One region of the Enterococcus sp. M-BR2 genome, then DNA from elsewhere that is predicted to be linked to it. Evidence: predicted binding sites of a transcription regulator. Region 1 holds the regulator's gene; each other region holds the start of a gene.
The links. The regulator CtsR, encoded in region 1, represses protease genes until heat stress. The targets are predictions, from matches to a motif close to TTGGTCAAAAAAGGTCAAANA.
Positions count from the first base shown of each region.

Region 1 (2,200 bases):
TCCTCGAGCTAACGCCGGTTTCAAGATATTCGAAGCATCAATTGCTCCTTCTGCGCCACCTGCACCAATTAAGGTATGCAATTCATCAATGAACAAGATTACTTGACCATCATTATAGATTTCGTCAATGACTTTTTTCATTCGATCTTCAAATTCACCGCGGTATTTCGTACCAGCAACCAAAGATCCCATATCAAGCATCATCAGGCGCTTTTCTTGCATGTCTTCTGGTACTTCACCTAAAATGATTTTTTGAGCTAACCCTTCAGCAATGGCTGTTTTACCTACGCCAGGTTCACCCACCAATACAGGGTTGTTCTTTGTCCGTCGGCTAAGAATCTGGATAAGCCGTTTCACTTCTCTAGAACGTCCAACAACTGGGTCCAACTTGTTTTCTTTTGCTAATTTCGTTAAATCACGTGCTAATGAATCTAGTGTAGGCGTGCCTTGTGGTGTTTGCCGTTTATCTTGTATATTTCTACGACGATTCATTCCCTTTCCACCCGAATCACCAGCTAGTCCCATTTTTTGTTTCAGAACTTGTCGGGCTTTTGAAAGGCTGATACCTAAGTTGATCATAATTCGAGTAGCCATGATACTTTCATCTTTTAATAAGCTCATCAAAATATGTTCTGTTCCAACTTTTTGAGAACCCGTTTTCTTTACTTCGCTACTAGCTAAAGCAAAAACTTGTTTCATTCTTGGAGAATATGGAAGAAAGACTCCTTTAGGGTAAGAACGGATACCGCCATAACCAATCAGATGTTCAATTTCTTCATAAATTTCTGTCTCATTCAAATCCATTTCACGTAATACTTTTCCAGCAATTCCATTTTGTTCAACTACTAACGCTAGTAAAACATGCTCTGAACTAACTGATTGATGTTTCAATCGTTTTGCTTCTTCTTGTGCAATTTCTAATACCGCTTGGGCTCTTTCAGTAAAAAGTTCTTCCATCTAATCTCACTTCCCATCTTCATAACTTAAACGTTCCAGAAATGCTCGGAGAATCCGAGCACGTGTATGATCTTCAAATTCATTGAAATTCAATGTGTTTTTTGCAATTGCACTTAACATCAAGTTTCCTTCTTTTTTTGTAATTATTTGGTCTTCATAAAGTTTTTGAATAATAGCAAAAGCATTTTTCTCACTGATTGTATCATCAAACAACTGATTTATCTGCTCAAGTAACTGTTTTTTATCTGATATTCTTACTTTCGCAATTCGTATATAGCCGCCACCCCCGCGTTTGCTCTCTACTAAATAACCGCGTTGGATGGTAAAACGGGTATTAATCACATAGTTGATTTGTGAAGGAACACAGTTAAAGAGGTCTGCCATTTCAATCCTTCGAATCTCGATCATTTCACTATTTTCCAGAATTTTCTTTATATATGATTCAATTAAATCCGAGGTATTCTGATGTGCCATCTTATTCATTCCCTTTGACTAATATTGACCTTAATTATAACGAATTTGGTAATAGAAAGAAAGAAGAACGCTTTTTGTTAAATAAATCCTTTAGAATCAACAAAAAAAAATACGGAATATGCTATTCCGTATCGACGCGCCCAAGAGGAGTCGAACCCCTAACCTTTTGATCCGTAGTCAAACACTCTATCCAGTTGAGCTATGGGCGCATATTCAATTTAAAAAAATTATAAATCATTTGAAAACAAAAAGCAAGATAAAAAAAATCGGGAAGACAGGATTCGAACCTGCGACCCCTTGGTCCCAAACCAAGTGCTCTACCAAGCTGAGCTACTTCCCGTTTAAAAAATAAAAAAGACTACGCGCCCAAGAGGAGTCGAACCCCTAACCTTTTGATCCGTAGTCAAACACTCTATCCAGTTGAGCTATGGGCGCATATTTGAAATGCCGAGGACCGGAATCGAACCGGTACGGTGATCACTCACCGCAGGATTTTAAGTCCTGTGCGTCTGCCAGTTCCGCCACCCCGGCGCGATTGCTTTGGCAAAGCGGAAAACGGGGTTCGAACCCGCGACCCCCACCTTGGCAAGGTGGTGCTCTACCACTGAGCTATTTCCGCGTGTTTAAAGATGCCGGCTAAAGGACTTGAACCCTCGACCCTCTGATTACAAATCAGATGCTCTACCAACTGAGCTAAGCCGGCATGTAAAACTTAAATTATGCGGGTGAAGGGACTTGAACCCCCACGCCGTAAGGCGCTAGATCCTAA
Region 1 covers NZ_CM152743.1:2,037,124-2,039,323, forward strand. The annotation lists gene AC1F25_RS09850 (ATP-dependent Clp protease ATP-binding subunit) at 1-957, opposite strand, end outside; gene AC1F25_RS09855 (CtsR family transcriptional regulator) at 964-1,431, opposite strand; tRNA gene AC1F25_RS09860 (tRNA-Arg) at 1,567-1,640, opposite strand; tRNA gene AC1F25_RS09865 (tRNA-Pro) at 1,698-1,771, opposite strand; tRNA gene AC1F25_RS09870 (tRNA-Arg) at 1,793-1,866, opposite strand; tRNA gene AC1F25_RS09875 (tRNA-Leu) at 1,877-1,962, opposite strand; tRNA gene AC1F25_RS09880 (tRNA-Gly) at 1,979-2,050, opposite strand; tRNA gene AC1F25_RS09885 (tRNA-Thr) at 2,062-2,134, opposite strand; tRNA gene AC1F25_RS09890 (tRNA-Leu) at 2,152-2,200, opposite strand, start outside.

Region 2 (2,200 bases), 560 kb from region 1:
GGAGAATGTGACGGTAGGACATCAGTGCATGCTACATGGCTGTACAATCGAAAAAGGGGCGCTGATCGGGATGGGAACCACGATATTGAATCATGCGGTTATTGGTGAGAATAGTTTGATTGGTGCTGGATCATTAGTAACAGAAGGAAAAGTTATTCCTCCTAATGTCTTGGCGTTTGGTCGCCCAGCTAAAGTGATCCGACCTTTAACAAAAGAAGAAATCCAAAAAAACAAAGAAAACATCCAGCATTATGTCGAAATAGGTCGGATGCATGCGCAAGGAAAATTCAAGGAGCAAAGATAGGCAGTAGCATCCATAAAAATAAAAAAAGGATGGTCAGTTTGAGCTGGCCATCCTTTTTTTGGTTTAGATAAGAGAGCTTAAAAAGCTTCCTTTGAAACAGATTAATTTAATGAAGAACTGTTTTCCATGACTTCATCAATCAATCCATATGCTTTTGCTTGTTCAGCTGTCATATAGTTGTCACGGTCTGTATCTTTTTCAATCACTTCAAGCGGTTGGCCAGTGCGTTCAGCTAAAATTTTGTTTAAGCGTTCGCGTGTTTGTAAAATATGACGTGCCGCAATTTCGATTTCGGTTGCTTGACCTTGAGCGCCGCCAAGAGGTTGATGGATCATAATCTCAGCATTTGGTAAAGCAAATCGTTTCCCTTTTGTACCAGCTGTCAGCAAGAAGCTTCCCATTGAAGCAGCCATACCCATAACGATTGTTTGGACATCAGCTTTGACAAAGTTCATTGTGTCGTAGATAGCCATACCTGCTGTAACTGAACCACCAGGAGAATTGATATAAAGATAGATATCTTTTTCAGAATCTTGAGCATCTAAGAAAAGCAATTGGGCGATGATCGAATTAGCAAGATCATCAGTTACTTGGCCGCTTAACATGATGATACGGTCTTTCAATAAACGTGAGTAGATATCATAAGCTCTTTCGCCTCGTGATGATTGTTCAATGACTGTAGGAATTAAATTCATAATAGAGTTCCTCCTTGTTTTCGTTTAGAAATAGTGTACCATAATTTAGTTTCTAATACCTAAAAAGTAGTATACATTTTTGGTCAAAAAAGGTCAAATAAAAAACTTAGGCAAATTAGTCGCATAAACCTGCTTTATGGTATGATAAGCAGAGAAGCAAAACAAGGAGGAACAACAGATTGATAGTTGGTATTACCGGTCTTATCGGCGTGTTGACGGGTGCTGTAGTTGTCTATATCGGCATGATACTGCAAATGCGTCACTTGGAAAATAAAGAACAGCGTAGACGTGAATTGGAATTGAAAGTCAAAGAAATCGAGACGCTGAACCAATTAAATAAAAAGATCAACGAGATCTTGCAAAAACGGACGACGCTGATGGAAGAATATGTCAGCTTTGATGCATTCGATGATTGTTATATCACGATTGACGATTTTGCATATCTCCAATCATTTTCAGCGCAGAATAGTTTTTATCTGCCAAATTATATTTTAGACGAGCTGTTTAAGAACATCTCCCATCGAAAAGTGATTTTATCTCCAGATGAAACAATGAAGATTGGTGGATATGCTTATAAAGGCGGACGCGTGATTTTAGAGAATTTTACGGATAGTTTGACTGAAATGATCAATGAAAAAAAAGCACAGTTGAAGACTATGACGCGCCAGCCGATTGGTTTCTTCTCGAAAGATGATGTTTGGAGCTGATATTTTGAAGTATTGCCGTTGCACATGAGAGCGTGGCAATGCTTTCTTTTTTTCTTAATGATACAATAGAATTGAACGGAGTGAAGAAAGATGTTACAAATCTATGCTCATCGCGGAAGCAGCGGTACCCACCCAGAAAATACGCTTCCTGCATTTGCAGAAGCTGTACGAGTGGGTGCAGATGGTATCGAACTAGATGTTCATCTAAGCAAAGATGGTTATTTGATCGTTATGCATGATGAAGAAGTGGATCGGACGACTAACGGTAAAGGGCTGATTCGAGAAAAAACATTGGAAGAACTCAAAAAATTGAATGCAGGAGGCAAATTCAGCAAAGAATTTCCAGCAGCTAAAGTCCCTGAATTGAAAGAAGTTTTAGGACTGCTTCTCCAAAAAAATTACCGAGGGATGCTAATGATTGAAATTAAAACTGATCAGTATGAATATCCCGGTATCGAAGAAAAATTAGCCGAAACATTAAAAAGCAGAGATTG
Region 2 covers NZ_CM152743.1:1,479,539-1,481,738, reverse strand. The annotation lists gene AC1F25_RS07250 (gamma carbonic anhydrase family protein) at 1-304, shown strand, start outside; gene clpP (ATP-dependent Clp endopeptidase proteolytic subunit ClpP) at 406-999, opposite strand; gene AC1F25_RS07240 (CAP domain-containing protein) at 1,179-1,706, shown strand; gene AC1F25_RS07235 (glycerophosphodiester phosphodiesterase) at 1,797-2,200, shown strand, end outside.
Region 2: the regulator CtsR is predicted to act here: its motif matches at 1,079-1,099, upstream of clpP (ATP-dependent Clp endopeptidase proteolytic subunit ClpP).

Region 3 (2,200 bases), 1.2 Mb from region 1:
AGGAAAAAAAAGTTTACCGTAGGATTCACTGCGGGTGTGCTTGTTGATTTGATTCTCATTTATTTTTTCCATTAAGGAGCAGGAGATGTCATCTAAAGGAACGAAAATTAAAATCATTCTGAATCTGCTTTTGCTGATTGCGATTTTTGCTATTATTTATTATTTAATCAATCAATCATTTGCAGATATCTTTGCCGAATTAATGTCTACCAGTGTTGTCGTTTTGGCAGCCACTGTTATATTAGGGACAGTTTACCAAATCGCTGAAGGGCGCTCAATCAAAGAAATTGCTGAACCTTTCGCGCCGAATTTTACAACGAAAGATGGGTTCTTGACCTCTAGCTATATTGCGTTTTACCGAATCGTTTCGTTTGGTACAGGAACATTGATCTCGGAAATTTATTTTTATAATAAAAAAGGAATGAAACTGTCTCAGGGAGCAGGAGTGACAGCACTCCATATGATCATGTACAAACTTGCAGTGATTACCTATGCGTTAGCTGGCTTGCTCATCCAATTCTCTCTTTTTTATTCTAATAGTCCGTCAATGATCTGGTTTATTATTGCTGGAATTCTTTTGACGATCGTGATTGTTGCCTTTTTATTGGTAATGTCCATCAGTCTGAATGTCCAAATATTTTTTGTCAGCTTATCGAATAAGTTATTTAAGAGTGAGCGTTTGCGAAAATGGGTGGATACATGTAATCAGCAGATCTACTCTTTAAGGGAAACGGTCCAAACCATTATCCAAGACAGGACTGCGCTATTGCGTATTTATCTATGGAATATGTTGAAACTTGTATTTTGGTATGTACTTCCCTATTTGATTCTGATTGAAAACCATCCTAAAATAGATTTTCTACTGACCATTTCGTTTATCAGCTTTGCAGTAGTGCTTTCAGGGGTTATTCCTACGCCAGCTGGTATTGGCTCCTTTGAATTTGTCTACTTGTTATTGTTTAGACCAGTTGTCGGAACAGTTGACGCAGTTTCTTCGCTTTTGTTGTATCGTTTCAGTTCCTTTATCTTGCCATTTCTCTATGGATTTGTGTATGTGATTGCTGAACGGCGAAGAGTGATCAAAGAAGAAATAATAGAAGTAAAAAAAGAGAATAAAGAAAATCAAGGGTAGGTCTTTTATAAGATCTACCCTTTTTATCAAATCAAAGAAAAACGTTATGGGTAAGATAATTTTACGTTTGTTTTGCTCTTTTTTTGTATGTATACAATCAATTTTGTTTTTTTAAGATTTATATAAGACGAGAAAAAAAGTCAAAAAAACATGTGTATATTTTGACCAAAATTGACCAAAGAGATATAATAGTTTGTGTAAAGATCAAAGAAATAAGTGATCTTACCTTTAATTAGGAGGTATACCTGTATGAATATTGAGAAAATGACTACGACGCTTCAAGAAGCGATTGCTGAAGCTCAACAGATTGCGGTCACTCGAAAACACCAAGATATCGACATTGCCCATGTATGGAAAATCTTTTTACAACCTAATCATTTTGGTCGAAATTTCTATACGGATGCCGGATTGGATGTCGAATCTTTTGAACATGAAATCGATCGTCTACTGGATGAGTATCCAGTTGTTTCTGGTGGAAACGTCCAATATGGACAAAACCTCAGCCAGAATTTCTTTCGATTATTGAATGAAGCAGACCAAATACGTGAAAGCTTCGGCGACGAGTTTCTTTCAACGGAAGTCGTTATTTTAGCGTTGATGAAATTAAAAAATTATCCGTTAACTGTTTATTTGAATAAAAACGGATTATCTGAAAAAGAATTGCGTAAAAACATCGAAGAGATGAGAGGAGGAGAAAGGGTGACCTCGCAAAACCAAGAAGAACAATACAAAGCATTAGAAAAATACGGCGTTGATTTAGTACAGCAAGTCAAAAGTGGAAAAATGGATCCAATCATCGGTCGTGATGAAGAAATCCGTGATGTCATCCGTATTCTTTCACGAAAAACAAAAAATAATCCTGTTCTGATAGGAGAACCAGGTGTAGGTAAAACGGCGATCGTTGAAGGACTTGCTCAACGTATCGTACGCAAAGATGTGCCTGAAAATTTAAAAGATAAAACGATTTTTTCATTAGATATGGGTGCATTGATCGCTGGAGCAAAATTCCGCGGTGAATTTGAAGAAAGACTAAAAGCGGTCTTGAAAGAAGTCAAAAAAAGTGATGGG
Region 3 covers NZ_CM152743.1:710,714-712,913, forward strand. The annotation lists gene AC1F25_RS03445 (DUF1294 domain-containing protein) at 1-75, shown strand, start outside; gene AC1F25_RS03450 (lysylphosphatidylglycerol synthase transmembrane domain-containing protein) at 86-1,132, shown strand; gene clpB (ATP-dependent chaperone ClpB) at 1,382-2,200, shown strand, end outside.
Region 3: the regulator CtsR is predicted to act here: its motif matches at 1,291-1,311, upstream of clpB (ATP-dependent chaperone ClpB).